3 regions of the Enterobacter sp. 6722112 genome follow, and region 2 is predicted to be linked to each of the others. Evidence: predicted binding sites of a transcription regulator. Region 2 holds the regulator's gene; each other region holds the start of a gene.
The links. The regulator Fur, encoded in region 2, represses iron uptake genes when iron is present. The targets are predictions, from matches to a motif close to ATAATAATGAGAACNACTATCAA.
Positions count from the first base shown of each region.

Region 1: a site for Fur is predicted at 5,999-6,021, ahead of feoA (ferrous iron transporter A). Genes of this name have one in related genera too.
Region 3: a site for Fur is predicted at 7,683-7,705, ahead of ftnA (non-heme ferritin). Genes of this name have one in related genera too.

Region 1 is NZ_JBZWGR010000007.1:3,937,797-3,948,156, forward strand. It holds gene pckA (phosphoenolpyruvate carboxykinase (ATP)) at 1-466, shown strand, start outside; gene envZ (two-component system sensor histidine kinase EnvZ) at 560-1,906, opposite strand; gene ompR (osmolarity response regulator transcription factor OmpR) at 1,903-2,622, opposite strand; gene greB (transcription elongation factor GreB) at 2,851-3,324, shown strand; gene AC4OVU_RS20435 (Tex family protein) at 3,412-5,742, shown strand; gene feoA (ferrous iron transporter A) at 6,062-6,289, shown strand; gene feoB (Fe(2+) transporter permease subunit FeoB) at 6,320-8,638, shown strand; gene feoC ([Fe-S]-dependent transcriptional repressor FeoC) at 8,650-8,886, shown strand; gene bioH (pimeloyl-ACP methyl ester esterase BioH) at 8,861-9,643, opposite strand; gene gntX (DNA utilization protein GntX) at 9,680-10,360, shown strand.
Region 2 is NZ_JBZWGR010000007.1:1,101,926-1,112,285, reverse strand. It holds gene potE (putrescine-ornithine antiporter) at 1-451, shown strand, start outside; gene pgm (phosphoglucomutase (alpha-D-glucose-1,6-bisphosphate-dependent)) at 597-2,237, opposite strand; gene seqA (replication initiation negative regulator SeqA) at 2,262-2,807, opposite strand; gene ybfF (esterase) at 2,991-3,764, shown strand; gene ybfE (LexA regulated protein) at 3,893-4,180, shown strand; gene fldA (flavodoxin FldA) at 4,336-4,866, shown strand; gene fur (ferric iron uptake transcriptional regulator) at 5,158-5,604, shown strand; gene chiQ (ChiQ/YbfN family lipoprotein) at 5,747-6,073, opposite strand; gene chiP (chitoporin ChiP) at 6,121-7,518, opposite strand; gene glnS (glutamine--tRNA ligase) at 7,965-9,632, opposite strand; gene nagE (PTS N-acetyl glucosamine transporter subunit IIABC) at 9,802-10,360, opposite strand, start outside.
Region 3 is NZ_JBZWGR010000007.1:2,466,413-2,476,772, forward strand. It holds gene AC4OVU_RS13280 (DJ-1 family glyoxalase III) at 1-204, opposite strand, end outside; gene AC4OVU_RS13285 (IS630 family transposase) at 524-1,549, shown strand; gene AC4OVU_RS13290 (non-heme ferritin-like protein) at 1,806-2,309, shown strand; gene AC4OVU_RS13295 (anaerobic C4-dicarboxylate transporter) at 2,886-4,229, shown strand; gene AC4OVU_RS13300 (DUF2766 family protein) at 4,310-4,561, opposite strand; gene azuC (stress response protein AzuC) at 4,668-4,751, opposite strand; gene AC4OVU_RS13310 (MFS transporter) at 4,966-6,384, shown strand; gene AC4OVU_RS13315 (RpiB/LacA/LacB family sugar-phosphate isomerase) at 6,427-7,065, opposite strand; gene yecR (YecR family lipoprotein) at 7,311-7,649, shown strand; gene ftnA (non-heme ferritin) at 7,850-8,347, shown strand; gene AC4OVU_RS13330 (YecH family metal-binding protein) at 8,384-8,620, opposite strand; gene tyrP (tyrosine transporter TyrP) at 8,812-10,023, shown strand; gene AC4OVU_RS13340 (YecA/YgfB family protein) at 10,340-10,360, opposite strand, start outside.

The sequences.
Region 1 (10,360 bases), 2.8 Mb from region 2:
CGGCTTTACCGCTAAACTGGCGGGTACCGAGCGCGGTGTGACCGAGCCAACCCCAACCTTCTCCGCCTGCTTCGGCGCGGCGTTCCTGTCGCTGCACCCAACGCAGTACGCGGAAGTGCTGGTGAAACGCATGCAGGCATCCGGCGCCCAGGCGTACCTGGTGAACACCGGCTGGAACGGTACGGGCAAACGTATCTCCATCAAAGATACACGCGCCATCATCGACGCGATTCTGGATGGTTCGCTGGATAACGCTGAGACCTTTACGCTGCCGATGTTCGATCTGGCGATCCCAACAGCGCTGCCGGGCGTGGATACGCGTATCCTGGATCCGCGTAACACCTACGGTTCACCGGAACAGTGGCGTGAGAAGGCTGAATCGCTGGCGAAACTGTTTATCGAAAACTTCGAGAAGTATACCGACACCCCGGCCGGTGCTGCGCTGGTGAGTGCGGGACCAAGGTAAAAGCAAAAAGGCAACGAAAGTTGCCTTTTTTAATGTTTTCTCCCTCTCCCCGTGGGAGAGGGCCGGGGTGAGGGCATCAGGCCCCCCCCTTTTTTAACTCTCTTTCACCTGCCCCCGTAAAACCGGCACCGGTAACCACGCACGAATGCTCAAACCGCCCCGCTCGCTGGTGCCAATTTCCAGCAGTCCGTTATGGTTATCAACAATACGCTGCACAATCGCCAGGCCTAAGCCGGTTCCGCTGGTGCTGCGCGCGCTGTCGCCGCGCACAAATGGCTGGAACAGGTGCTTACGCTGCTCAGGCTTAATGCCCGGACCATCGTCTTCCACCTGGAACCAGGCGCGGTTGAGTTCCGTACCGCTGCTGACTTTGATCCAGCCGTTGCCGTACCGCGCCGCGTTAACCACCATATTCGCCACCGCGCGTTTAATGGAGAGCGGGTGCATACGTACCTGAATCTCACCTGCCTGAAGGTCGGTCGCAATTTCACGTTCGTAGCCGCTTTCGGCGGCAACCACTTCGCCCAGAACCGCATTCAGATCCGCCATCTCCATCGGCATCTCCTGCCCGGTGCGCAGGTAGTCGATAAACTGCTCGATGATAGCGTTACACTCTTCGATATCCTTGTTGATGGACTCTGCAAGATAACCATCCTGCTCGCCCATCATCTCTGTTGCCAGCCGGATACGCGTCAGCGGGGTGCGAAGGTCATGGCTGACCCCCGCCATCAGCAGCGTACGGTCGTCCGCCAGCTGTTTAACGCCTGCCGCCATGTGGTTAAACGCACGCGTTACCGAGCGCACTTCCGATGCGCCATACTCACGCAGCGGCGGTGGGATAATACCTTTACCGACCTGCAATGCCGCATGCTCCAGGTCGACCAGCGGTCGGTTCTGGATACGAATAAACAGCCATGCGCCACCGATGGCCAGCAGCATGATCGCCAGGGTGTATCGGAACAGCGGCGAGAAGTCGCCCTGATGAATCTCGGTGAGCGGAACGCGCACCCAGATGTTGGGTGACAGCCAGGTTTTCAGCCAGACAACCGGCGAGCTTTTATTGACCTCAACGCGCACTTCCGTCGGGCCGCCAAGCTGCTGCGCCATCTGCTGGCTAAGGAATTCATAGTGCTGCGCCCAGCGCAGGCCGGCATCTTCCGCCGCTTCGTTCGAGTAGAGAGAAATGCCCAGCTCACGGTAGATTTCCCGACGGAACGCCGGGGGAACAACCAACTGCGTGCCGTCCTCCAGTTGCAGTTTGTCGGTCATCAGCATACGCACTTCGTATGCCAGCACCTTATTAAACTGCTGAAGGCTCGGCAGGATTGCAAAGTTCAGCACCACCAGGTAGGTCGTCACCAGACTGACAAACAGCAGGGTGACGATCAATAACAGCGTGCGGGCAAACGAACTTCGCGGCGAGAAGCGCATTCGCCTCATGCTTTAGAGCCGTCCGGAACAAACACGTAGCCTAGACCCCACACGGTCTGAATATAACGAGGATGCGCCGGATCTTCTTCCACCATGCGGCGCAGACGAGAGATCTGCACGTCGATAGAACGCTCCATCGCGGAGTATTCACGACCACGCGCCAGGTTCATCAGCTTGTCACGGGAGAGCGGCTCACGTGGGTGGCTGACCAGCGCTTTCAGCACCGCGAACTCACCGCTGGTGAGCGGCATTGGCTCATCTTCACGGAACATTTCACGGGTGCCGAGGTTCAGCTTGAACTTACCGAATGCAATGACGGCCTCTTCCTGAGATGGCGCGCCCGGCAGCTCGTTCGCCTGACGACGCAGCACGGCGCGAATACGCGCCAGCAGTTCACGCGGGTTGAACGGCTTTGGAATGTAGTCATCAGCGCCGATCTCAAGGCCGACAATGCGGTCAACTTCTTCACCCTTCGCCGTCACCATGATGATCGGCATCGGGTTGCTCTGGCTGCGCAGACGGCGGCAAATAGAGAGCCCGTCTTCGCCAGGCAGCATCAGGTCCAACACCATCAGGTGGAAAGATTCACGCGTCAGCAGACGATCCATCTGTTCCGCGTTCGCGACGCTACGAACCTGGAAGCCCTGCTCGGTCAGATAACGTTCCAGCAGCGCACGCAGGCGCATGTCGTCATCTACGACCAGAATTTTGTAGTTCTCTTGCATTGTGTGTACTCCCAAAGGTTCGGATAAGCCTGGAACAGCGTATTCTAAAAAAGTGCACGGGTTCGACCAGCAAATTCTGGTATAAATTCTAGACGAAATTGTTACAAAGCATATTTAACAGCAGCTTATCTGTTCATTTCATCACATAAATCATTATTAATCTTGTCTGTTACACTGTGCGCTACGTATTGTGCGCAAAGACAGTTAACCGGCATTAAAGACTGCACCATGAAAACGCCTCTGATCACCCGTGAAGGGTACGAGAAACTCAAAAAAGAGATGGATTACCTGTGGCGCGAAGAGCGTCCGGAAGTGACCAAAAAAGTCACCTGGGCAGCAAGCCTGGGCGACCGCAGCGAGAATGCGGACTACCAGTACAATAAAAAGCGGCTGCGCGAAATCGATCGCCGGGTACGCTACCTGACGAAGTGCCTCGAGAATCTCAAAATTGTCGATTACTCCCCGCAGCAGGAAGGTAAAGTCTTCTTCGGCGCGTGGGTCGAAATTGAAAACGACAGCGGCGACACCCTGCGTTTTCGTATCGTCGGCTACGATGAAATTTTCGGTCGTAAGGATTACATTTCTATCGACTCACCCATGGCCCGCGCCCTGCTGAAAAAAGAGGTAGGCGATTTAGCCGTTGTCCAGACGCCTGCGGGTGAAGCAAGCTGGTACGTCAACGAAATCGAGTATGTTAAATAGTCCGAGAGCGCCCTCCCCGGCTGGCATTTTTTGGTGTCAGCCCGTATAACTATCCCCCTGATTTTCGATCCACAAGATGAACTGACCATGATGAAAGAGTCGCTCTGCCGCATTATTGCGGGTGAACTTCAGGCCAGAGCCGAACAGGTAGAAGCTGCCGTTCGCCTGCTTGATGAAGGGAACACCGTGCCGTTTATTGCACGTTATCGTAAGGAAGTCACCGGCGGTCTGGATGACACGCAGCTGCGAAACCTGGAGACCCGTCTGGGCTATCTTCGCGAGCTGGAAGACCGACGTCAGGCGATCCTCAAATCTATCGGCGAGCAGGGCAAGCTGACCAGTGACCTGGAAAAAGCCATTAACGGTACCCTGAGTAAAACCGAGCTCGAAGACCTCTATCTGCCGTACAAACCGAAGCGCCGCACGCGCGGGCAGATTGCGATCGAAGCCGGCCTTGAGCCACTGGCCGATCTGCTGTGGAACGAGCCGTCTCACGATCCGGAAACCGAAGCCGCCAAATTTATCGACGCCGATAAAGGCGTAGCGGACACCAAAGCCGCGCTGGACGGCGCGCGCTATATTCTGATGGAGCGCTTCGCCGAAGACGCGGCGCTGCTGGCCAAAGTGCGTGATTACCTGTGGAAGAACGCGCATATCGTCTCCACCGTGGTGTCCGGCAAAGAGGAAGAAGGCGCGAAATTCCGCGACTACTTCGATCACCACGAACCCATTTCTACCGCGCCGTCTCACCGCGCGCTGGCGATGTTCCGCGGCCGTAACGAAGGCGTGCTGCAACTCTCCCTGAATGCCGATCCACAGTTTGACGAGCCGCCAAAAGAGAGCCACTGCGAGCAGATCATTATCGACCATCTGGGCCTGCGCCTGAACAACGCCCCGGCGGACAGCTGGCGCAAAGGCGTGGTGAGCTGGACCTGGCGCATCAAGGTGCTGATGCACCTCGAAACCGAGCTGATGGGCACCGTGCGCGAGCGCGCCGAAGACGAAGCGATCAACGTCTTCGCCCGTAACCTGCACGACCTGCTGATGGCGGCGCCAGCTGGCCTGCGCGCCACCATGGGTCTCGATCCGGGTCTGCGTACCGGCGTGAAGGTGGCCGTGGTTGACGGCACCGGCAAGCTGGTTGCCACCGACACCATTTACCCGCACACCGGTCAGGCAGCGAAAGCGGCTGTCGTCGTCGCCGCGCTGTGCGAGAAGTACAACGTTGAGCTGGTTGCCATCGGTAACGGTACGGCGTCCCGAGAAACTGAACGTTTCTATCTCGACGTGCAGAAGCAGTTCCCGAAAGTGACGGCGCAGAAAGTGATCGTCAGTGAAGCGGGGGCATCTGTCTATTCCGCCTCGGAACTGGCAGCGCAGGAGTTCCCGGATCTGGACGTTTCCCTGCGCGGCGCGGTCTCTATCGCCCGTCGTTTGCAGGATCCGCTGGCGGAGCTGGTGAAGATTGACCCGAAATCCATCGGCGTGGGCCAGTATCAGCACGACGTGAGCCAGACGCAGCTGGCGCGTAAGCTGGATGCGGTAGTGGAAGACTGTGTTAACGCCGTTGGCGTGGATCTGAACACCGCTTCCGTGCCCCTGCTGACCCGCGTGGCGGGCCTGACCCGTATGATGGCGCAGAATATCGTCGCCTGGCGTGATGAAAACGGTCAGTTCCAGAACCGCCAGCAGCTGCTGAAGGTGAGCCGTCTGGGGCCAAAAGCATTTGAGCAGTGCGCGGGCTTCCTGCGCATCAACCACGGCGATAACCCGCTGGATGCCTCTACCGTTCACCCGGAAGCCTATCCGGTTGTCGAGCGTATCCTGGCCGCCACCCGGCAGGCGCTGAAAGACCTGATGGGCGACAGCAGCGCGCTGCGTAACCTGAAAGCGGTGGATTTCACCGACGAACAGTTCGGCGTGCCGACGGTCACCGACATCATCAAAGAGCTGGAAAAACCGGGCCGCGATCCACGCCCTGAGTTTAAAACCGCGACCTTTGCTGAGGGCGTAGAAACCATGAACGACCTGCTGCCGGGCATGGTGCTGGAGGGGGCGGTAACCAACGTCACCAACTTTGGCGCATTTGTGGATATCGGCGTGCATCAGGATGGTCTGGTGCATATCTCTTCCCTCGCCGACAAGTTCGTTGAAGATCCGCACACCGTGGTCAAAGCGGGCGACATCGTGAAGGTGAAAGTGCTGGAAGTGGATCTCCAGCGCAAGCGTATTGCCCTGACCATGCGTTTGGACGAGCAGCCGGGCGACACTAACGCGCGCCGTGGCGGTAATGGCGGTGGCCGTGAACAGCAGCGTCCGGCAGCGAAAGCCGCGAAGCCACGCGGACGTGACGCACAGCCGGCGGGCAACAGCGCGATGATGGATGCGCTGGCAGCGGCGATGGGTAAGAAACGCTAATGCTGTAAATGCCCGGTGGCGCGACGCTTACCGGGCCTACGGTTTTGTAGGCCGGGCAAACGCAGTGCCGCCCGGCAAGCAGGCCGCAGGGAATTAAAATAAATATGTTGTATCCATATTTAAACCACGAATTATCACCTCATTAACAAATAGCCCTCTTTTTATTTTCACCTCAATTTCGAAAATATTGAGCAAGGTCAAGCAGACCGCAAATTAATACGATTAACAACATCCCGTCACATTTTTATTATTGCTGATAAAAACTATTCTCATTATCATCGCAGTGTAGATTATTTAACCTATCGTGGAATCAGGCGCTATGCAATTCACTCCAGACAGTGCGTGGAAAATTATCGGTTTTACCCGTGAGATAAGCCCGGCCTATCGGCAGAAGCTCCTGTCACTGGGCATGCTACCCGGCTCATCATTCCAGGTTGTGCGCGTTGCGCCGTTGGGCGATCCAGTTCATATCGAAACCCGACGCGTTAATCTGGTTCTGCGTAAAAAAGATCTCGCATTAATTGAAATTGAATCTTTATCCCGTTAACAAGCCAGCGGTTTCAGTGAGTCTACTACAATGAAAAAATTAACTATTGGCTTAATTGGCAATCCTAATTCCGGCAAGACAACCTTATTTAATCAGTTAACTGGCGCACGCCAGCGTGTGGGAAATTGGGCAGGCGTGACGGTTGAACGCAAAGAAGGCCAGTTCACCACGACAGATAATCAGGTCACGCTGGTTGATTTACCGGGGACCTATTCCCTCACCACGATTTCATCCCAGACCTCTCTCGATGAGCAAATTGCCTGCCACTATATTCTGAGCGGCGACGCGGATCTGCTTATCAACGTGGTGGATGCCTCTAACCTCGAACGAAATCTGTATCTCACGTTACAGCTGCTGGAGCTGGGTATTCCCTGCATCGTGGCGCTTAACATGCTCGACATCGCGGAGAAGCAAAAGCTGCGCATCGACGTCGATGCCCTCTCCGCCCGTCTGGGCTGCCCGGTGGTTCCGCTGGTTTCCACCCGCGCTCGCGGCATTGACGCCCTGAAGCTGGCGATTGACCGCCACACGGGCAATGCCGACGTCGAACTGGTGCACTACGCCCAGCCGCTGCTGCGCGAAGCCGGGCAGCTGGCGCAGGAGATGGATAACAGCATGCCCGCCAGACAACGTCTGTGGCTTGGCCTGCAAATGCTGGAAGGCGATATCTACAGCCGCGCCTACGCAGGCGATGCGGCGGATAAGCTGGATGTCGCACAGGCTCGCCTTAGCGACGAGCTGGATGACCCGGCCCTGCACATTGCGGATGCGCGCTATCAGGCCATCGCCGCTATCTGTGACGTGGTCAGCAATGCATTAACCGCTGAACCCAGCCGCTTCACCGCCGCCGTGGATAAAATTGTGCTCAACCGCTTCCTCGGTTTACCGATCTTTTTACTGGTGATGTATGTGATGTTCCTGCTCGCCATTAACATCGGCGGTGCATTACAACCTATCTTTGATGGCGGCTCTGTCGCTATCTTCGTGCACGGTATTCAGTGGCTGGGCTACACCCTCCACTTCCCGGAATGGTTGACCATCTTCCTTGCGCAGGGGATCGGCGGCGGGATCAATACCGTCCTGCCGCTGGTGCCGCAGATCGGCATGATGTACCTGTTCCTCTCCTTCCTTGAGGATTCCGGTTACATGGCGCGCGCCGCCTTCGTGATGGACCGCCTGATGCAGGCGCTGGGGCTGCCGGGCAAATCCTTCGTGCCGCTGATTGTCGGCTTTGGCTGTAACGTGCCGTCAGTCATGGGCGCGCGTACGCTGGATGCCCCGCGCGAACGCCTGATGACCATCATGATGGCGCCGTTCATGTCCTGCGGCGCGCGGCTGGCGATCTTCGCGGTCTTTGCCGCGGCGTTCTTTGGTCAGGAAGGAGCGCTGGCCGTCTTCTCCCTGTATGTGCTGGGTATCGTGATGGCTATTCTCACCGGCCTGATGCTGAAGCACACCATCATGCGTGGCGAAGCGTCGCCGTTCGTGATGGAACTGCCGGTTTATCACGTTCCGCATCTGAAAAGCCTGATTATTCAGACATGGCAGCGCCTGAAGGGCTTCGTTCTGCGCGCCGGTAAGGTGATTGTGGTGGTCAGCATTTTCCTGAGCGCCCTGAACAGCTTCACTCTGAGCGGCCAGGCCGCGGACAACATTAATGACTCTGCCCTGGCCTCCGTCAGCCGGATCATTACGCCGGTCTTCAAACCGATTGGCGTTCAGGAAGACAACTGGCAGGCAACCGTGGGCCTGTTCACCGGCGCGATGGCAAAAGAGGTGGTTGTCGGCACCCTGAACACGCTTTACACCGCGGAAAACATCCAGGAAGAGGAGTTTAATCCGACAGCGTTCAACCTCGGCGATGAACTGCTTGGCGCGGTGGAAGAAACCTGGCAGAGCCTGAAAGACACCTTCAGCCTGAGCGTACTGGCGAACCCGATTGAAGCCAGCAAAGGCGACGGCGAAATGGCGACCGGAGCAATGGGCGTGATGGGCCAGAAATTTGGCAGCGCGTCGGCGGCCTACAGCTACCTGATCTTCGTCCTGCTCTATATTCCGTGCATCTCGGTCATGGGCGCCATTGCCCGTGAGTCCAGCCGCGGCTGGATGGGCTTCTCCATTCTGTGGGGGCTGAACATTGCCTACTCGCTGGCGACCGTGTTTTATCAGGCCGTCAATTACAGCCAGCATCCGCGCTACAGCCTGGTCTGTATCCTCGCGGTGATCCTGTTTAACGTGATGGTGATTGGCCTGCTGCGCCGGGCGCGTAGCCGCGTTGACGTTAACCTGCTGGCAACGCGCAAAACCCCGACGACCTGCTGTAGCAGCCCTGCGGGCGACTGTCACTAAGGGGAAGAAAGATGGCATCGTTGATTCAGGTTCGTGACTTACTGGCGTTACAGGGGCGAATGGAGGCGAAGCAGCTCAGCCTCAGCCTGCATACGCCGCAGCCGATGATCGATGCCATGCTGGAAAGGCTGGAGGCCATGGGGAAAGCCGTGCGCATTCAGGAAGAGCCGGACGGTTGTCTGTCCGGCAGTTGTAAGAGTTGTCCTGAAGGTAAAGCCTGTCTCAGGGAGTGGTGGACGCTTCGCTGATAAAACCGGACAGCGCCGAACAAAACTCAGCAGGATGAGAGATGAACGGCGCATGTGCCGCTTTGGCAACCACCATTGATTTACTCTCCGGCCACAGCGCATCCAGCAGCGGAACCACCTTGCGCGGAACCAGTCCATCCAGATAGCCATAAATACGCAGATGTGGCACCGTTAACGACGCCAGCGGCTCGCGCAGATCGGCCGTTTTCAGGATCTCCAGCCCTCCGTTCAGCACCTCAACCTCCGGCATCGGCAGAGAAAGCACCGTCTGCTTCAGCGTCCGCGCATCCTGACGGGCGGTTTCTGTTCCCATCGTCTGTAATGCCAGGAAACGCTCCACCGTCCGCTGGAAGTCTTCGCTCAGCTGATGCTGGAACCCGGCCAGCACCTCAGGTTTGATGCCCGGCCACGCCTCGCGGGCGCTGAAACAGGGTGATGAGGCAACGGTGATCAGCGCCTGGACCCGTGCAGGATGGTGCAGCGCAATCTGGCTTGCCACCAGCCCGCCCAGGCTCCAGCCGAGCCAGACGGCTTTTTGCGGCGCCGCTTCCAGAACCTGCTCCGCCATGTCGTCGAGCGTCATCGCGCCGTAGCCGTGGCTGCGGCCATAGCCCGGTAGATCCACCAGGTGTACCGTGAATTGCGAGGCCAGTTCCTCACTTATGCAACGCCACACTTCGGCGTTCAGTCCCCATCCGTGCAGCAGCACAAGATGACAATTTCCCGTCCCAACGGTCTGCCACCACAGCGTCTTCATCAGTTAACGTTCTCTTTTTTCACATGGAGGTTGCGTATGCTAACAGTGCCCGGCTTGTGCTGGCTATGCCGAATGCCACTTGCGATGCGCGCGTGGGGCGTCTGTTCCGTTTGCACGCGAGCACTGGGTTACCTGAAGGGCTGTCCGCAATGCGGCTTGCCTGCCGTAAGCCAGACGCTCCCCTGCGGCCGTTGCCTGAAAAAAGCGCCGCCGTGGAGCGCGCTGGTGGCGGTAGATGATTACGTTTTGCCGCTGAGTCGTCTGGTTCATCAGTTTAAGTTTTCCAGCCAGACTGCACTGGCGCAGCCCCTGGCACGCCTGTTGTTACTGGCGGTATTACAGGCGCGAAGAACGCGCGGGCTGCCGCCGGTCGACACGCTTGTGAACGTGCCACTGTTTCAGCGTCGGCACTGGCGGCGGGGATACAATCAGAGCGACCTGCTGTGCCGTCCGCTCGCCCACTGGCTGGGTTGCCGGTACCCAGCCTCTGCGCTGAAACGTACTCATGCCACTGCCGTTCAGCACCGGCTCAACGCCCGGTCGCGCAAAAGGAACCTGAAAAACGCCTTTCGCCTTGAATTGCCGGTCAACGGCCTCCATATCGCGATTGTGGATGATGTCGTCACCACGGGCAGTACCGTGGCTGAACTTTCCCGACTGCTTTTGCAAAGCGGCGCCGCGTCAGTTCAGGTATGGTGTCTGTGCCGTACCTTGTAG
Region 2 (10,360 bases):
GGGCTGGCAGTTCACCATCGCCCAGGTATTCAAATCTTCCGCTGACGAAGGTTATTTCCCGAAAATCTTCTCCCGCGTCACCAAAGCGGATGCGCCGGTGCAGGGTATGCTGGCGATTGTGATTTTCCAGAGCGGTTTGTCGCTGATGACCATCAGCCCGTCACTGAACAGCCAGTTTAACGTGCTGGTCAACCTGGCGGTGGTGACGAACATCATTCCGTACATTCTGTCGATGGCGGCGCTGGTGATTATTCAGAAGGTGGCGAAGGTGGATCCGCGCAAAGCCCGGGCGGCCAATATCGTGGCGCTGATTGGGGCGATTTACAGCTTCTATGCGCTCTACTCGTCCGGTCAGGAGGCGATGCTGTATGGGGCGATGGTGACATTCATGGGCTGGACGCTGTACGGTCTGGTCTCACCACGGTTTGAACTGAAGAATAAACATAGTTAAAAAAGAAGCCCGGTGGCACTGGCGCTTACCGGGCCTACGAGGTCAATGCAAAACGGCAACCCTGAGGTTGCCGTTTTTTATGTTTTCTCCCTCTCCCAGTGGGAGAGGGCCGGGGTGAGGGCATCAGCCCGCACCAGATCACGACTTACGCGTTTTTCAGCACTTCGCTGACAATCTCTACCGCTTCTTTCTCAATCTGCTGACGGTGCTCAGCGCCGAGGAAACTTTCGCAATAGATTTTGTACGCATCTTCCGTACCGGATGGACGCGCGGCGAACCAGCCGTTTTCGGTCATCACTTTCAGGCCGCCGATGGATGCGCCGTTACCCGGCGCCGCCGTCAGACGCGCGGTGATCGGGTCACCTGCCAGGGTACTGGCACTGACCATCTCCGGAGAGAGTTTTGACAGAGCTGCTTTTTGCGCAGACGTGGCGCTAGCCTGAATACGGTTATAGCTTGGCGCACCAAAACGTTCCGCCAGCTCGTTGTAATGTTCCTGCGGGTTCTTACCGGTGACCGCGGTGATTTCCGCCGCCAGCAGGCACATGATGATGCCGTCTTTATCGGTTGACCATGGGGTGCCGTCGAAGCGCAGGAAGGATGCCCCCGCGCTCTCTTCACCGCCAAAGCCGAAGCTGCCGTCGTGCAGACCATCAACAAACCACTTAAAGCCCACCGGCACTTCCACCAGCTTGCGACCCAGCGCGTCGACCACACGGTCAATCATAGCGGAAGAGACCAGCGTTTTACCCACCGCGACCTCTTTGCCCCACTGCGGACGGTGCTGGAAGAGATAATTGATTGCAACAGCCAGGTAGTGGTTCGGGTTCATCAGCCCTGCCGGGGTGACGATACCGTGGCGGTCGTAGTCCGGGTCGTTGGCAAACGCCAGATCGAACTTGTCGCGCAGCGCCAGCAGGCCAGCCATTGCGCATTCGGAGGAGCAGTCCATACGGATCGCGCCGTCTTTGTCCAGGTGCATAAAGCGGAAGGTCTGATCGACGTGATCGTTCACGATGGTCAGATCCAGCTTGTAGTGCTCGGCAATGCGTTTCCAGTATTCAATACCGGAGCCGCCCAGTGGATCCACGCCCAGCTTCAGACCGGCTTTCTGGATAGCGGCCATATCGACGATATCCGCCAGCCCTTCCACGAACGGCTGCACCAGATCCTGCTCTTTCACGTGGCCGGAGGCCATGGCTTCATCCAGCGAGATGCGTTTCACACCGTTCAGACCGTTAGCCAGTAACGCGTTGGCACGATCTTCCACCACTTTCGTGACGTTGGTATCCGCCGGGCCACCGTTAGGTGGGTTGTACTTGATGCCGCCATCTTCCGGTGGGTTGTGGGACGGGGTGATCACAATGCCGTCAGCCTGCGCGCCACCTTTTTTGTTGTGTACCAGAATAGCGTTAGAAACCGCTGGCGTTGGCGTAAAACCGTTGTTCTCCTGAACAATCACGTCTACGCCGTTCGCCGCCAGCACTTCCAGCACGGAGATAAAAGCAGGTTCAGACAGGGCGTGGGTATCTTTCCCTACATAGCACGGACCGGTGACGCCATTTTTGGCGCGCTCTTCCGCGATGGCCTGAGCAATGGCCAGAATGTGCGGTTCGTTAAAGCTGTGGCGCGCCGCACTACCGCGGTGGCCAGATGTACCAAACTTCACTGCGTGTTCTGCGTTGCCCACCACCGGCTTCAGCACGTAGTACTGCGCGGTCAGTTGAGCGACGTTAATCAAATCGCGTTGTTGTGCAGGTTGTCCTGCACGGCTGTGATTTGCCATTGCCTGGTCCTTCTGATGCAAGGGTTAAATTGTACCGCAAACCTTTTCGATCAATTCCGCCGGGAACTGCATGGACTGCATGATATGTTCGATCATGCTGCACTTACGGCCCGTATTGGTGTTGGTGATCACCCAGTATGGTGTACCGGGAACGTGTTTGGGTTTGGTTTGGTTGCCATTTTGCAGCAGGGTCTGCTCGTCGCCTGCGAAGTAAACGCGCGTGCGACCGTGCAGCGACTCTGTCGCTTCTGCAAATGCGTTGTTATCCAGTGAGTAAAGTGTAGACAGCACCAGCATAAAGCGGTTAACCGCCTTTTTCTGCTCGGCATATTCATCGGACAGCAGCAGCTCGCGCATCGCTCGCACTTTGTCTTTTGCCGGCATGACGGCAGGTTTTACTTGTGCAACAACGCTCGGCTGAGACACGACATCTTTAGTGACAGGAGTGGGCTGTGAGGCGGCGGAAATTTTGAGCATGCGCCGTAAAATGTCGGACGCGCTCTCCCCAATATGCCGCGTCTGGCTGGCAATATACTGATAGAGTTCGTCATCAACTTCGATTGTTTTCATCTTAATCCAGTGCGATATCTTATCTGAATACAAGTCGTTGAGATTATAAGGTCAAATCCCAACAGCGGATAGCGTCAAACCAGGTTGGCGGCAAAAGTCAGATTAAACTGGATCCTTGCCCCCGGGCGGCAGAATGGTCAACATGATACCCTAACCTGACAAACCTAAAAAAAGAACTTTGCCATGAAATTGAATACCCGAGCGCAAACTGCACAATCGCCGAACAATAATTCTCCCATCGTACTGGTTCACGGCCTGTTTGGTAGCCTGGATAATCTGGGTGTGCTTGCGCGCGATTTAGTGGCCGATCACGCGATCCTCCAGGTTGATATGCGCAATCACGGTCTTTCTGGGCGCTCGGAGGAGATGACCTACGCAGCCATGGCGCAGGATCTGCGGGACACCCTCGATGCGAATAATATCCAGAAAGCGACGCTTATCGGGCATTCAATGGGCGGCAAAGCGGTGATGGCGCTCACTGCGCTGGCCCCTGAGCGAATTTCCGGGCTGGTGGTCATCGACGTTGCGCCCGTCAATTACGACGTTCGCCGTCACGATGAGATTTTTGCCGCCATCAATGCGGTCACCGAAGCGGGTGTCGCAACCCGCCAGCAGGCGGCTGCCGTTATGCGTGAGCATCTTGATGAGGAAGGCGTGGTCCAGTTCCTGCTGAAATCGTTTGTTGACGGACAATGGCGCTTTAACGTCCCGGTATTGTGGGATCAGTATTCGCATATTGTGGGCTGGGAAACCGTCCCCGCCTGGCCGCACCCTACCCTTTTTATTCGCGGCGGCAACTCCCCTTACGTCACTGATGCATACCGTGACACGCTGCTGGCGCAATTCCCGCAGGCTCGCGCTCACGTTATTGCGGGTGCCGGGCACTGGGTACACGCGGAAAAACCGGATGCCGTCCTGCGCGCCATTCGCCGCTATCTTACTGATACAGCGAATTGATTAAAAAGCCAGCGACCGGAAGACGACGGGCTTCCAGTCGTTGGCGTGTGGATTTGGGTGATGTATGATGGCGCGCTTATCGCCCGGGCATTAGCAGGGCGGCGTGTTTCCCCCGAAGTCTCAGAATCATGGCCAAAGAACAAACGGACCGTACGACACTAGATCTGTTCGCGAATGAGCGTCGACCGGGACGACCGAAAACGAATCCGCTTTCGCGCGATGAACAGCTGCGTATCAATAAACGCAACCAGCTTAAACGCGATAAAAATCGTGGGCTTAAGCGTGTCGAACTGAAGCTGAATGCCGATGCCGTCGATGCGCTTAACGAGTTAGCTGACGCGCGCAACATCAGCCGCAGCGAACTGATCGAAGAGATGCTGATCGCCCAGCTTGAGACGTTACGCGGCAAGGCGTGAGTCAGAAAATCCCCAATATTACCTTTTTCATGTAGCACAGAGTGCAGTCCTGCGTGATAGCTGTTTCCGCAGGGTTGCCTGTTCTGCTATTATTGCCCTTATCCGTGGACAATTTGCGCCACCATACCATTAAGTTTCAAGAGGTTATTTTACTCATGGCAATCATCGGCATTTTCTTTGGCAGTGATACCGGCAATACTGAAAATATCGCAAAAAACATTCAAAAACAGCTCGGTAAAGACGTTGCTGATGTGCATGACATCGCCAAGAGCAGCAAAGAAGATCTCGAGGGCTATGACATCCTGCTGCTGGGCATCCCGACCTGGTACTACGGTGAAGCACAGTGTGACTGGGACGATTTCTTCCCGACGCTGGAAGAAGTAGACTTCAACGGCAAGCTGGTTGCCCTGTTTGGCTGTGGCGATCAGGAAGACTATGCTGAGTATTTCTGTGATGCGCTGGGCACTATTCGCGACATCATTGAGCCACGCGGTGCGGCGATCGTCGGTCACTGGCCAACGGCGGGTTACCATTTCGAAGCGTCCAAAGGTCTGGCAGATGACGATCACTTCGTTGGCCTGGCCATTGATGAAGACCGTCAGCCAGAGCTGACCGCTGAGCGTGTAGAAAAATGGGTTAAGCAGGTTCGTGAAGAGCTGAACCTGGACGATATCCTTAACGCCTGATATCCCTGCGGCGCAACTCCGGTTGCGCCCGTTTTCCAGGTAAAACCGATTAAATTAATTGCTACAAACTTTTAACTTTTTCGCCCAGACCTGTACAATATCCCCCTGGTAAAAAGTGGGTGCCATCGAACAAGTTTGTTGGTGATACCACGTTTTTATAAGCATACTTTGCTTGAGACTTGCAGTTTTCATTTAGCCATGGCAGTTCTATAATGAGACGCATTATCCCAAGTGCATTTTCTGTCACTTCTTCTTTTGAAGTGAATCGTTTAGCAACAGGACAGATTCCGCATGACTGACAACAATACCGCATTAAAGAAAGCTGGCCTGAAAGTAACGCTTCCTCGGTTAAAAATCCTTGAAGTGCTTCAGGGGCCAGACAATCACCATGTCAGTGCGGAAGACCTTTATAAGCGTCTTATCGATATGGGTGAAGAGATTGGGCTGGCAACCGTCTATCGTGTGCTGAACCAGTTTGATGACGCGGGCATTGTTACTCGTCATAATTTCGAAGGCGGTAAATCCGTGTTCGAGCTGACTCAGCAGCATCACCACGATCACCTGATCTGCCTCGACTGTGGCAAGGTCATTGAATTTAGCGATGATTCCATTGAATCACGCCAGCGTGAAATCGCCGCCCGTCATGGCATCCGCCTGACCAACCACAGCCTGTACCTGTACGGTCACTGCGCTGAAGGCGATTGCCGCGAAGACGACCACGCGCACGACGCGAAATAATATCGTGTTCATACTCTGAGCCAGCCGTAAGGTTGGCTTTTTTTTGCCTGAAAAAAGTCCGGTGGCGCTGCGCTTACCGGGCCTACGGGCTGTGACACCGTTGTAGGCCCGGTAAGCGCAGCGCCACCGGGCATAAAGCAACTTATTTATTGTTATTGCGAATCTCGTCCCAGATCTTATCGCAACGCTTCGCCACTTCCTGATCGTTACCGCTTTTCCGCGCCTGGATACAGGCCTGGTAATCCATCACGCGAACATTTTCCTGCGTCGCAAACTGCTCATGCGCTTTCTCTTTTTTCAGCACATTCAGCACGCTCTGGCAGGCTTCAATCTTCTCTGGCGATCCTTGTGCTGTATTGATGCAGGCGCTATACGCCTCCTTCAGACGGGAGTCTTCTTTCTGCGCCTGATCCTGCGCACACGCCACCAGCCCCGATGCCAGCAGCGCAACGATTACCATTTTTTTCATCATATGCAGTCTCCATGCAGGCGGGATTTCGCCCGCCTGCGTATTCATCAGAAGATTGTGAATGGCGCAATGACCATGAATTTCACGTCACGTTCATCCTGGAAGATGTTGCCGTAACCGCCCGCGTAGCTCGGGATATCGGAGTGGTTGTCATACTGGGTGAAGTGCAGTTTGAACATCGTGCCTTTCGCACGGCCCTCCTGAAGGGTGTAAATCGCATCCAGACTGTATGAAGACTCTTTCAGACGGTAATTCGGATCGTAGTAGGCGTCTGGCGTAGCCATATCTGCTGGCTTCGCGTCCCAGGCGTACGCGTAGGACGCACCCACTGCCCAGCCAGGCAGGTTCCAGTTCTTCAGGTCATACATTGCGCCGAAGAAGACCGCCTTTTCGCCGTCGGCGTTGAAGTCAGAGCGGTTATCCCACCAGATATCCAGACGACCATTGGAAGAGGCGTAGGTTGGCGTCATACGTTGCAGGAAGTAGCCCTGCTGCCCTTCTGCCTTGACCCATGTTCCCTCCAGACGTAAATCAACCTGACCTACCTTGTAGCCGAAGGTCAACGCCTGTAACCACGCGGTGCCGTCATAGATATCATTTACGCTGCCATCACTGACTTTGTCGCGCGTACCGTAGAACTGATAGCTGGTGCTCAGCGGGCTACCCGCGATATCAAATTTGTAGCTGGCTTTAGCAAAGTACTGATCGATATAGCCTTCAGCCTGACCAAAAGCAGCTTCCAGCACCAGATCGTTTTTGAAGTCGTACTTCGCCCCCAGCGAGTGGAGATAATCAACTTTGGTTTTTTTATCATTCTGATAGAACTTGTCCATCTCAATGTGCCACGGCGCTTTGTACTCGTTGGTCCACATATAGGAGAAGCTCAACGCCCCCGCATCGCCGTAGTCAAAATTAGCACCGGCTTCCGCACCCTGATAGGTACCTGGCATAAAGCTCCAGTGCGGTGCTAACAGCGTCTGGCCGGTTGGCTGGATATAACCTCCACGCGCCCAGACCGGACCATATTTGAATTTTGCAGCCGCTTTATACAGGCTGATTCCGCTTTTATCGCCGGACCAGTCTTCGTCGTAGGCTTTATTGCTGGAGGAGAACGCAATTTCGTTCGGATGGCCGCTGTCGCCATTTTCGGCCATTTCAATTGCGGTGAACGCTGCAATATCGATCCCGAACATATCGGCGGCATATCCCGACTGGAAATCAAGGTTAGCGTTCCAGGTCGAGTGAGAAAGGTTGGTTTTGTATTTATCTTCAGTGACGTCTTTACGGTCACGCTCACGCTGCCAGTAATAAATACCGCCCGTGAGGGTGGAATCTTCGATGAAACCTGCTGCTTTTGCCTCTGGCGCAACCACCAGGCCCGACATTGCTGTCACACCGGCGATAGCCAGCGCCAGCGCACTACGTTTGCCACTGAACGTACGCATAGATTATTCCTCTTTGACGAATTAAAACGCCTTAAACGGCGAAAAACAGAAAAGACCAAGTGGTCAGGGGTAGTCAGAAATACCCTCGAATTAACTACCGTCTTTAGGTTATTTTTCGCGACGCGAATTATCAATGCTTTTAATCAGGCAAAAGTCAGGATTATGACGAAGAGCACATATTTCGTAGTGCTTTGTAACATTTACCGGGAAGCAAGTACTGGCGGGGGAATACGCTAATTTTCAGTAAGTAACATTGATATTGTGAATATATTTTTCAGCGTTTCTGTTTTTGGAAAACAACAAACTTTTTTAAATAAAATAAGTAGCACCACATTGACCTGGAATGTTGGCTTTAATTCATCATCCCGATGCTTAACGACATGATCGTTAAATAAAAAAACGCCGCATTATGCGGCGTTTGTTTCTCATTGACCATGCCAGCGTGATTATTCGCCGATCTTAGTCCAGGTATCACGCAGACCGACGGTACGGTTAAATACCGGTTTTTCCGCCGTGCTGTAACGGCTGTCCAGGCAGAAGTAACCCTCACGTTCAAACTGGAACGCTTTACCGGCTTCAGCGGCTTTCAGAGACGGCTCGGCATACCCCTGCTTGATAATCAGCGACTCAGGGTTGATAACCGCCAGGAAGTCCTCCGCAGCGCCTGGGTTAGGTACGCTGAACAGACGATCGTAGAGACGGATCTCAACCGGCAGCGCATGCTGCGCGCTCACCCAGTGGATCACACCTTTCACTTTACGGCCATCCGCCGGATCTTTACTCAGCGTCTCTGCGTCGTACGTACAGAAGATGGTCGTGATGTTACCTTCCGCATCTTTCTCTACGCGCTCGGCTTTGATCACATAGGCGTTACGCAGACGCACTTCTTTGCCCAGCACCAGACGCTTGTACTGCTTGTTCGCTTCTTCGCGGAAGTCGGCGCGATCGATCCAGATTTCACCGCTGAACGGCACGTCGCGGGTGCCCATTTCCGGTTTGTTCGGATGGTTAGGCATCGAGACCAGTTCGCTTCCACCCTGCGGATAGTTTTCGATGACCAGTTTCACTGGATCGATCACTGCCATCGCGCGCGGCGCGTTTTCGTTCAGGTCTTCGCGAATGCAGGATTCCAGAGACGCCATTTCGATGGTGTTGTCCTGCTTGGTAACGCCAATACGTTTGCAGAACTCACGAATGGACGCCGAGGTGTAGCCACGACGACGCAGGCCAGAGATGGTCGGCATACGCGGGTCGTCCCAGCCTTCAACGTGCTTGTCGGTGACCAGCAGGTTCAGCTTACGCTTGGACATCACGGTGTATTCCAGGTTCAGACGAGAGAATTCATACTGACGCGGATGCACAGGAATGGTGATGTTATCCAGCACCCAGTCGTACAGACGACGGTTGTCCTGGAATTCCAGCGTGCACAGAGAGTGCGTAATGCCTTCCAGCGCATCGCTGATGCAGTGGGTGAAGTCGTACATCGGGTAGATGCACCACTTGTTACCGGTCTGGTGGTGTTCAGCGAACTTAATGCGGTACAGCACCGGATCGCGCATCACGATGAACGGAGACGCCATATCGATTTTGGCACGCAGACACGCTTTACCTTCTTCGAAGCCACCGGCACGCATTTTTTCAAACAGCGCCAGGTTCTCTTCCACGCTACGATCGCGGAACGGGCTGTTTTTACCAGGCTGAGTCAGCGTACCGCGGTATTCACGGATTTCGTCACCAGACAATTCGTCGACGTATGCCAGACCTTTGTTAATCAGTTCAACCGCATAGGCATACAGCTGATCGAAATAGTCTGAGGAGTAGCAGATATCGCCAGACCAGTTGAAGCCCAGCCATTGCACGTCGTTTTTAATCGACTCAACGTATTCGATGTCTTCTTTTACTGGGTTGGTGTCATCGAAACGCAGGTTGCACTGCCCCTGGTAATCTTGCGCAATACCAAAGTTCAGGCAGATCGATTTGGCGTGACCAATGTGCAGGTAGCCATTTGGCTCCGGCGGGAAACGCGTGTGGACTGTGGTGTGCTTACCACTGGCCAGATCTTCATCGATGATCTGACGAATAAAGTTACTCGGGCGGGCTTCTGCCTCACTCATCGTGGATTCCTCAAAGCGTAAACAACGTATAACGGCATATGATCTTATAAGCCGGACGTAGTGACAACCCTTAAAACGTCCCGGAAGAAAATAATGGGGGCAATTGCTGCAAAAAAAAGCGGCGGAGGATATCCCCCGCCGCTAAAGGCATAACTCTACTCAGGAGCGATTACTTGCCTTTAATCTCATACAGTGGCGTCTGGCCTGCAACCACCTGCCCCTGCGCCTGGATCACCAGACCGCTGAAGTCGTCGATGTTGCTGCACACGACCGGGCTTATCATGGAGCGCGCGTTGGCGTTCAGGAAGTCCAGATCCATTTCCAGAATCGGCTGACCTGCCGCCACTTCAGCACCCTCTTCCACCAGACGAGTAAAGCCCTGACCGTTCAGCGCAACGGTATCGATACCCATATGGACAACGATCTCCGCGCCTTTTTCCGTTTCCAGGCAGAACGCGTGGTTGGTGTTGAAGATTTTCACGATAGTACCGGCAGCCGGAGAGACCACGGTTTTGTCCGTTGGTTTCACCGCCACGCCGTCACCGACCGCTTTGCTGGCGAACGCTTCGTCAGGCACCTGCTCAAGCGCAACAACGTCACCTGTCACCGGAGAAACCAGCGCAGCGATGGTCACCGCGTTTGGCACAGCCTGCGGTTTTGCAACCGGCGCGTCAGCCACTGGCGCGTTATCCGTTGAGGCGGCAGCGACCGGCCCACGGGCAACCACT
Region 3 (10,360 bases), 1.4 Mb from region 2:
CACGACTGCGTCATACAGCGTATTAATGCGCTCCGTTAACGTACTGTCAGCCACCATAGGGATATTGTGGTAACTCACTACCGCACGGGACTCCGCACAGGCCAGCGTCTCCACCTCAATCTGTAAACGCCGCAGAATATCAATCGTGATAATCGCTTCTGCTTCTTCAAAACCGGGTGCCAGCAGCACCGCAACGTTAGCCATCATAAACCTCAACGAATGAAACGATGTAAAACAGTGTTTCATTTTCACTCTTTATCAGATCACAATCTTGCGACGCGATCACAGAAACGTATATTGAGTGAAAATTGATTTAGCTCAAATTTGATACGACAGGATATATTTGCAGATATTATTTCTGATTTAACACTTTTACAGAATTTCCCGCCAAAGAACGTTTCCTGAAACGATAAAAATGAGCGATATTAATTTTACACCCATTAAAATCAACAAGTTATATTAAATATACCCGTGATCATTGAAGACGCTTGATTTTTCAGCAACAGGAGATCATGCTGTCCCCATGAAAATCTTTATCACTGACCAACAAAAAGCTGAACTTGAGCGTCTTCATGACTCCAGTCGTGATAAGCGCGTTTGCGATCGCATTAAAGCCATTCTTCTGGCCTCCGAGGGCTGGAGTTCGGCCATGATCGCTCAGGCTTTACGCCTGCATCAGACTACTGTTGACCACCATATCAGCGAGTTTCTGAACAAAGGCAAGCTGAAGCCCGAAAATGGCGGCTCAGACAGCAAACTCAGCGCTGAACAAACGGCTTTTTTAATCAGCCACTTATCCGACAATTTATTTTACCATACCCGTGATATTGTCGCGTTTGTCGCGCGGACATGGAACATCGTTTTCAGCATTCCGGGAATGAATAAGTGGCTGCACCGGAACGGCTTCACCTATAAAAAACCGTCAGGCGTCCCGCATAAATTCAGTGAAGAGAAACAAAAGCAATTCATTGAATATTATGAGGAACTCAAAGCCACCGCAGGTGATGAACCGGTTCTTTTTATTGATGCTGTCCATCCGACTCAGGCCACCAAAATAGGTTATGGCTGGATACGTAAAGGCCAGAGAAAAGCGGTAAAAACAACAGGTAGTCGTACACGGCTGAATATCATGGGGGCGCTGAATCTGAAGGCCCCGGAACATCCGCTAATCTGCGAATATAAAACGGTTAATGAATACAACGTATCTCGTTTTTTCAATGAGATACGTAAAATTTATCCAGATTATCAGCAGAAAGTTCATGTTATTCTGGATGGTGCTGGTTATCACCGTTCACAGTTAGTGAAAGACTGGGCGGAGGTGGTAAATATAAAACTTCATTACCTCCCGCCGTACAGCCCGAACCTGAATCCGATAGAACGAATGTGGAAGTTAATGAACGAACATGCCCGGAATAACCGCTACTTCAGCAACAGCAGGGAGTTCAGGGATGCAATATCTGAATTTTTCAGCCATACGTTACCGGGGATAGCGGGTTTTCTGACGTCCCGAATTAACGATCATTTTCAGGTGCTCAAACCTGCATCTTGAGGTTTATTGGGTATACAATCTCTTAACCCTCTTTCTATTCTGGGCTATATTTAAATTTGTAATGTATGGTAAACACAGCCTTATTAAGAGTTTTCTTAAGTCAAAGAGAAGCGTATGCTTATTTAAATCGAACACAGGAAGTGAATTTTCGAGTTTTTTACCTTGCAGAAATCTATTTCTGCCATTCAATCGTCAATACCTGCCGGGTCAGGTTAAGTAGCGGACATCAAGTCCCACAGTCAATAAGGATATGAGAATGACTACCCAAACGATGATGCAAAAACTGAATGCCCAGATGAACCTGGAGTTTTATGCTTCAAATCTGCATCTGCATTTGAGCGCGTGGTGTTCCAGAAAAAGCCTCAACGGCACTGCCACCTTCTTTCGTACTCAGGCGCAAAGTAACGTCACGCACATGATGCGCGTCTTTAACTTTTTGAAAGCTGTCGGGGCAAACCCTACCGTCAAAGAGCTTGAAACGATTGAAGATAATTACACTTCTCTGGAAGAACTGTTTCAGAAAACGCTCGAAGAGTATGAGCAACGCTGTGCGAAGCTGAGCAAACTGGCTGATGAAGCCAAGGCGCAACAGGACATCATTACCCTCAAGTTTTTACGCGATATGGACAGAGAGCAGCAGCAGGATGGCATGCTGCTGAAGACGCTCGCAGATGAAATCCGCAATGCGAAACGCGCGGGGATCTGTCTGGAGCAGACGGACCGCCATCTTCTCGACATTGCGACCGTGCAACACCACTAAGTCCTTCACCCGCTCCCGTCAGGGCTGAGAGTTCCCCACAAAATAATGCCTGCACAGACGGCCCCCTCTCCCTTGAGGGAGAGGGCTGGGGTGAGGGGGAACATACGGCTCTGGTGGTCATTCCGTTCACTTTATGTTCCTTGCTACTCTGTCACGGCATAACCGGTGAACGTGCCAGGGTGGCTCAGTCGCCACCACCCTGGCGACCCGGGCTTCCGGCGTAAAATCGCCGCTTCGCGGTACCTTCGGCTTATTCCTTCCGGCTTATCGGGGACGGGCGGAGGTAACATCCCTGTAAAGCCCGCCCTCTCGGCGCATCCCTGCGCCTCGCCCCGGCCTACAGGAAACGCCTCAGCGATTTACAGCCGGACCAGGGCATCGCTGAAAGCCTTCAGTTATTCTGAAGGCAACGTTATCGCTTTTGCTTTCAAATTACTGGGGATCCCTCAGCCCGTCAGGGAGTGGGTACCAACTCCCTGCTTTTGCTGACATTTAACAAATCAGATCTTGCTCCCAATGAATAACCATACATCGTGTAATGATTTGTTTAATTACATTCATTAACGAGGGAGCATCATGATCACCATTGAGTTTATTGTCATTATCCTCTGCCTGCTGATAGGCACCCGCTTCGGCGGGATGGGCCTGGGGCTGATAAGCGGCATCGGCCTGTTTGTTTTGAGTTTTGTCTTTGGTCTGCAACCCGGTAAACCGCCGGTTGACGTGATGCTCACGATCCTCGCCGTCATCGGCTGTGCCGCCACGCTACAGACCGCCGGTGGCCTGAATGTAATGATGCAGTTTGCAGAGCGCCTGCTGCGTAAACATCCCCAGCACATCACCCTTCTCGCACCGTTTACCACCTGGATGTTGACCTTCCTGTGCGGGACCGGGCACGTCGTCTACACCATGTTTCCCATTATCGCGGATATCGCCCTGAAAAAAGGCATACGCCCGGAACGGCCGATGGCGGTGGCCTCGGTGGCATCTCAGATGGCGATCACCGCCTCCCCCGTTTCCGTGGCCGTCGTTTCGCTGGTCTCGATTCTGGGTGCGCAGCATGGTATCGGCCACGCGTGGGGGATCCTCGAAATTCTTGCGGTCTCCGTACCGGCCTCACTGTCTGGCGTCGCCATTGCGGCACTGTGGAGCTTGCGTCGCGGGAAAAACCTCGCAGACGATCCTGAATTTCAGGAAAAGCTGAAAGATCCGAAACAGCGGGAGTTTATCTATGGAGGAACGGAGACGTTGATGGATCAACGTTTCCCGAAACAGGCCTACTGGTCCACGTGGATCTTCTTCGCCGGGATTGCCGTAGTGGTCCTGCTGGGTGCGCTGCCCGAGCTGCGTCCGGCGTTTGAGATCAAAGGGAAAACGACAGCCCTGTCGATGAACCTTGTCATTCAAATGATGATGCTGATCGCCGGGGCCATCATGCTGATGACCTGCAAGGTGAATGCGCCGGCCATTTCAAACGGGGCGGTATTTAAGGCGGGGATGGTCGCGATTTTCTCGGTGTTTGGCGTGGCGTGGATGAGCGATACCTTTTTTCAGGCGCATCTCGACGAGCTGAAAATGGCGCTGGAGGGGGTGGTGAAAAGTCATCCCTGGACGTATGCCATCGTGCTGTTCCTGGTATCAAAACTGGTCAACAGCCAGGCTGCGGCCTTGACCGCGGTCGCCCCGATGGGGTTGATGCTGGGCATCGATCCGAAAATGCTGGTGGCCTTCTTCCCGGCATCCTACGGCTACTTTGTGCTGCCCACCTATCCGAGCGATCTGGCCTGTATCGGGTTCGATCGCTCCGGCACCACCCGCATCGGTAAATTCATCATCAACCACAGCTTTATTCTGCCGGGGCTGATTGGCGTCAGCTGTGCCTGCGTGGTGAGCTATCTGCTGGTGCAGACGTTCTTCTGATCCTTCTGCGGGCGACAGGCTCTGTCGCCCTTCGACGTAAAAGCAGAAAAGAGTTTCTAATTTTAAAACATCGGTTTATTTTAGTGAGACTCGCCCTGCGGTGTGAAGCGGAGTTCAATCAGCGCAATCGCTTTCTGGATCGCGCGGAGCGTAACCGGGTCCGCCGCAGCAGGATGGTTGGTGAAATCGATGTTTTTCAGTTGGGTCGACATCTTTTCGCGCACTTCTACCGGCGCGATAACGTCAATTACATCAAGGATTTGTTTGATAACCAGCTGGCAGGCGACGACGTCAGATACCAGTTCCTGATCGGCGCTCAGGTTTTGTGACATGGGGTTCTCCTTATTCAAAGGCCGCCATAGTAGCAAAACAGACGCCCTTCCATCTCCCTCTCGTCGTCCGCAGACATAAAAAAACCTGCCGAAGCAGGTTTTTTTATCAGAACATCGCACCCGGTGGGACGTCTTTAAACGTTGTGCAGTAGTTTGCCCACATGCTTTTCAGGATTTTGCGCAGTTTCATTATGTTGCTCCAGTAACGTGTTATGCAGGTGTTATTGTCAATACGCTTATAATATGACCACCATCACAAAAATCAACCATTTTGTGACTTGCGTCACGGTTATTAAACCCTCAGTGCTGCTGGTTTGTTAAAAAAAGCCATGATAAATCCGCACGTTACAGGCTTATAAATTCTAGTAAATGTTTATAAAATTTTTTGAGCGGGCAGGAAGAGAATGAGTGAAAACGTATCCGGCAAAGAAAGCCGTGGATTATCGCCTGCGGCGCTGCTGGTGGCCGGTGCTTTCTTTATGGAGTTTCTGGATGGGACGGTGATCGCCACCGCGTTGCCGGATATGGCAAAAAGCTTCGGCGACCAGGCGGTGGATCTGAATATCGGCATCAGCGCCTATCTGATCACCCTGGCCGTACTGATCCCCGCCAGCGGCTGGATCGCCGACCGCTTCGGCGCGCGAAAAGTGTTTGCCCTCGCGCTGGCGATCTTCACGCTGGCCTCGGTATTTTGCGGCCTGTCCACCACGCTCGATCAGTTCGTTGCGATGCGCGTCCTCCAGGGCATGGGTGGCGCGCTGATGGTGCCCGTAGGTCGCCTGGCCGTGCTACGCACCACGCCAAAACATCAGCTCATCACGGCAATCGCCACCCTGACGTGGCCTGCGCTGGTCGCGCCGATCATCGGCCCGCCGCTGGGTGGGTTCATTACCAGCTATGCCGACTGGCGCTGGATCTTCTTTATTAACGTGCCGCTGGGGATAATCGCCATTTTGCTGGCACTGCGCATCATTCCAGACCTGCATGAAGATACGCGCCGACCGTTTGATTTACCGGGTTTTGTTGTCACCACCCTTGCCATGGTGAGCCTGGTTTATGCGATGGAGTTGATGGGCGCAGAGCCTCTGCGAACAGGATTAACCGCCACGCTGTTTATCGTCGGTGTCGTCGCCTTAAGCCTGGCGCTGCGTCACTTTAAGCGGGCAACCTGGCCGATGATCAGGCTCGATGCGATGCAGGTGCCGACGTTTCGCGTCACCCTGTACGGCGGATCGCTGTTTCGCGCCTCCATCAGCGCGGTTCCGTTCCTGTTACCGCTGATGTTCCAGGTCGGCTTTGGCATGGACGCGTTCCATTCTGGCCTGCTGGTGCTGGCGGTTTTCGTTGGCAATCTCACCATTAAACCGGCGACGACGCCGCTGATCCGCAGCCTGGGGTTTAAGCGGCTGTTGCTGATTAACGGTGCGTTGAATGTCCTGGCGTTGCTGGCCTGCGCGTTTCTTACGCCGCAGACGCCCGCGTGGCTCATCATGCTGATCCTTTATCTGGGCGGCGTTTTCCGTTCGATTCAGTTTACAGCCATCAGTACGTTGGCTTTTGCGGATGTGCCATCGGCGCAGATGAGCTATGCCAATACTCTGTTTTCAACCGCAACGCAGCTTGCCGTGGGGCTTGGGATCACGCTCGGGGCGATTGGTATTCGTATCGGGGAAAAAGTCAGTGAGGCGATGGGGATTGCCGGTATGCCGGGAATGAGCTTCCGGCTGGCATTTGTGGCAATCGCGCTGATCTGCCTGGTGGGAATGGTTGACACGCTGCGGCTGACTAAAGATGCGGGCAGCGCGGTCTCATCGAAAAAGTAACGCTATCTGCCGGGCAGGCAACGCACCGCCCGGCAAAGTAAATCAGCCAACAATACCGCGCACGAAGGCTTCAATCTCTTTGTCCTGGCAGTTCTCGAAGAAGCACTGCTGGAAGCGCTGGCCTGATACGGCGGTTTTAACCAGCTCAGGATCGATTGCTCGCAGGGTATCCAGATAGTTTTCTTTCACCACCGCCGCTTTCACCTGGTTCAGGATCCCGGCGTTACGCACCTGCGGCTCTTTACGCTCTGGTGGATAGCCTTCGCCATTGCGTCCGGTAAAGGCTTTCTCAAAGATAAAGCGTACGTTCAGTTCTGCCCCCCAGCCGAAGCCCTTCGCAAACGGCAGAGAAAGCGCGTTACCGTTGTTGATTTGCGCAAACAGGAAAGCATCCGCAGGATCGATGCAGTAACCGCAAATCACACCCGGATGGATGTTCAGGGACATCAGCGCGCCCTGCCCGGTACCGCAGCCGGTAACAACAAAATCAACGGCTTTAGCGTTAAGCAGAATGCTCGCCATGATGCCCAGGTGAATATAGGTGAGATGATGATCGTTCTCATCACTCATACCGACGTTATAGACCGGAAAACCTTTCTCATCAGCAACGGCTTTCAGCTCATTAAGGATGATGGGATTCTTAGCGGCCTGGCTGTTTTCCATCATCAGTGCAATTTTCATCTTGTCTCTCCTGAATGCATGGCGGGCGATCCCGCTGTGGATACCTTTTCAACTTAACCTTACTATCAAACAAACGCACTTTCAAATTAAGTGAAAACTTGTTTTAAAAAACAAAGATGCGCTCACAATTTCGCGCGGTGGCCCGGCTCGTTGCACAGTGAGAGGGCAGATCCTCCGGCTATTCCAGCCATTGCGTACCATCGCGTTGGTTACAATGGCGTATTTCCCGTCACGCAGAGTGAACCATGAAACGTGTAATCATAGCCGGAACGATCCTGTTGCTCGCCGGGTGCAGTATCAACCGTCAGGCAGAAGTCAGCAGTACGGATGCCCCAAACGGAATTGTGCGCCTCGACTATGGCCAGGCCATGCTGCAAAACGCCTGGTCTGATGAGTATGTTAATAACGGTACGGCAACCAAAGCCTGTCAACATATGGGCTACGCCACTGCGTCAGCCTACGGGCAGCCAATTAAAACCTGCACCCTGATCAGCGGTTCACTCTGTCTGAACGAAAGTGTGACCATTCAGTATAAATGTCAGGGATATGCTGTTACCTCTTCCAGCCAGAATCCGTGGTATTAACCGCTACTGCCAGTCACGCTGGCAGTTTATTTAATAAGAACTAAAACAATTCTCATTAATAAATATAAATGGCGGCAATGCGTTTTATTCCCATTCGTATTTTTAATAAAGAAATATTTATTTTACTTTTTGCAAATAATTAAATAACAAATTATAGTGTCGCTCATCGTGAACCAGAATTAATAAACCGGAGCTGCACCATGTTAAAAACTGAAATGATCGACAAGCTCAATGCGCAAATGAATCTTGAGCTTTTTTCTTCCCTGCTTTATCAGCAGATGAGCGCCTGGTGCAGCTATCACAGCTTTGAAGGGGCGGCCGCCTTCCTGCGTCGTCATGCCCAGGAAGAGATGACGCACATGCAGCGTCTGTTTGATTACCTGACGGACACCGGCAGCCTGCCGCGCATTGATAACGTGGCATCGCCTTTTGCCGAATACGGCTCTCTTGATGAACTGTTCCGCGCCACCTATGAGCATGAACAGCTGATCACCCAGAAAATTAATGAACTGGCTCATGCCGCCATGACCAGCCAGGATTATCCAACCTTTAATTTCCTTCAGTGGTATGTGGCTGAACAGCACGAAGAAGAGAAGCTGTTTAAATCCGTGCTGGATAAATTATCTCTGGCAGGTAAATCCGGGGAAGGTCTGTACTTCATTGATAAAGAGCTGTCGACGCTCGATACCCAGAATTAACAGAAAAGCGGTGCTGAGTTTTCAGCACCGCATTATTTAATGGCGGCAAATTTTACTTTCGTGAGTGGAAAATCCGTCTGCTGCCGGAATGAATTTTCCGCGCGCCGCCAGAAACGCCACCAGCTCCGCGGCCGTCATCTCCGAAGCTGAACAGGTATGGAAACGCGCCGCTTCGCCAAAGCGGGCATGTATCGCCTCAACCAGACTCTCCTCCGTATAGCGCTCACCTGACTCAATCATCATATTCAGCACGTCGTGTCCGTGAATTGACATGGTTACCTCTCGCAAATAAAAAGCAGACTAAACGTTCCCTCCACGGCACGCTTTGCGCTGGCTCAGGTTACCCTTTTCTTTTTGTAAATTAATTATTACACCCTATGTAACGGTGATTTGACGAGATGGTGCTTTTCCCTTACTCTGCGCCGCAGAATGAGTCGCGGTATGGAAGCGTTGTAGAGGAAAGCGTGAAGAACAGAACTCTGGGAAGTATTTTTATCGTCGCCGGAACGACAATTGGCGCAGGAATGTTGGCCATGCCGTTGGCTGCCGCCGGCGTCGGGTTTGGGGTTACCGTAGTGCTGCTGGGCGGTCTGTGGGCCCTGATGTGTTACACCGCGCTATTATTGCTGGAGGTTTATCAGCATGTCCCTGCCGATACTGGCTTAGGCTCCCTGGCTGCACGCTATCTTGGACGCTACGGGCAGTGGATCACCGGTTTCAGCATGATGTTCCTGATGTACGCCCTGACTGCCGCTTACATCAGCGGCGCCGGGGAGTTGATTGCGTCAAGTATCAATGACGGCTTCGGCGCGTCACTTTCACCGGAAACAGGCGCCATTGTCTTTACGCTGATCGGTGGCGGCGTGGTTTGCGCGGGCACATCGCTGGTCGATCTGTTTAACCGTTTTTTGTTCAGCGCCAAAATTCTCTTCCTGATTGTGATGCTGGTGCTGCTGGCACCGCATGTTCACAAGATTAACCTGCTCTCCCTCCCGCTGGAGAAAGGTCTGGCGCTTTCGGCCATCCCGGTTATTTTCACCTCCTTCGGTTTTCACGGCAGCGTGCCGAGCATCGTGAGCTATATGAACGGTGATATTCGCAAGCTGCGCCGCGTCTTTGTTATCGGCAGCGCCATTCCGTTGATTGCTTACCTGTTCTGGCAGCTGGTGACGCTGGGCAGTATTGATTCCAATACCTTTATCGGCCTGATGGCAGAGCATTCTGGTCTGAATGGATTCCTGGTTGCCCTGCGTAACGTGGTGGCCTCTTCACACGTGGAGCTGGCGGTACATCTGTTTGCAGACCTGGCGCTGGCAACCTCCTTCCTCGGCGTGGCGCTTGGCCTGTTTGACTATATGGCGGATCTGTTCCAGCGTCGCAATACCGTTGCCGGACGCTTACAGACGGGGGCGATGACCTTCCTGCCGCCGCTGGCCTTCGCGCTCTTTTACCCGCGCGGGTTTGTGATGGCGCTGGGGTATGCTGGCGTGGCGTTATCGGTACTGGCCCTGCTGCTGCCTTCCCTGCTGGCGTGGAAGAGCCGCCAGCAACATCCGCAGCAGGGGTATCGCGTAGCGGGCGGTACGCCAATGCTGTGCGTGGTGTTTGGTTGTGGGGTGGTGATTATTCTGGTGCAGGTGCTGATTGCAGCGGGGATGCTGCCGGAAGTGGGATAACTTATTTATACAGGTCCTGAGGTACTGTTCCGTTCACATTAAGATCAACAGAATATAATTTTTTCACAGCATGTGAACGGGATAAGGGGGCCGCCGCGGCCCCCTTATCAATCCCCGCGGCCCCGCGGAAAATCGGTGCTTCGCACTGCGCTCACCTCCCGACCATCTGCCTGCGGTCGGCTCAACTCGACATCCTGTCTCGATTCGCCTCTGGCCGCCATCCATGGCGTCCAGCCTTTGTCATCTGGTCTCCGGTTCGCCGATTTTAGCGGGGACTCAACACCCGTGCCCCATTCAGGCCACAGTAATTAATGATTTAATGCAGGCAGCAGCTTTT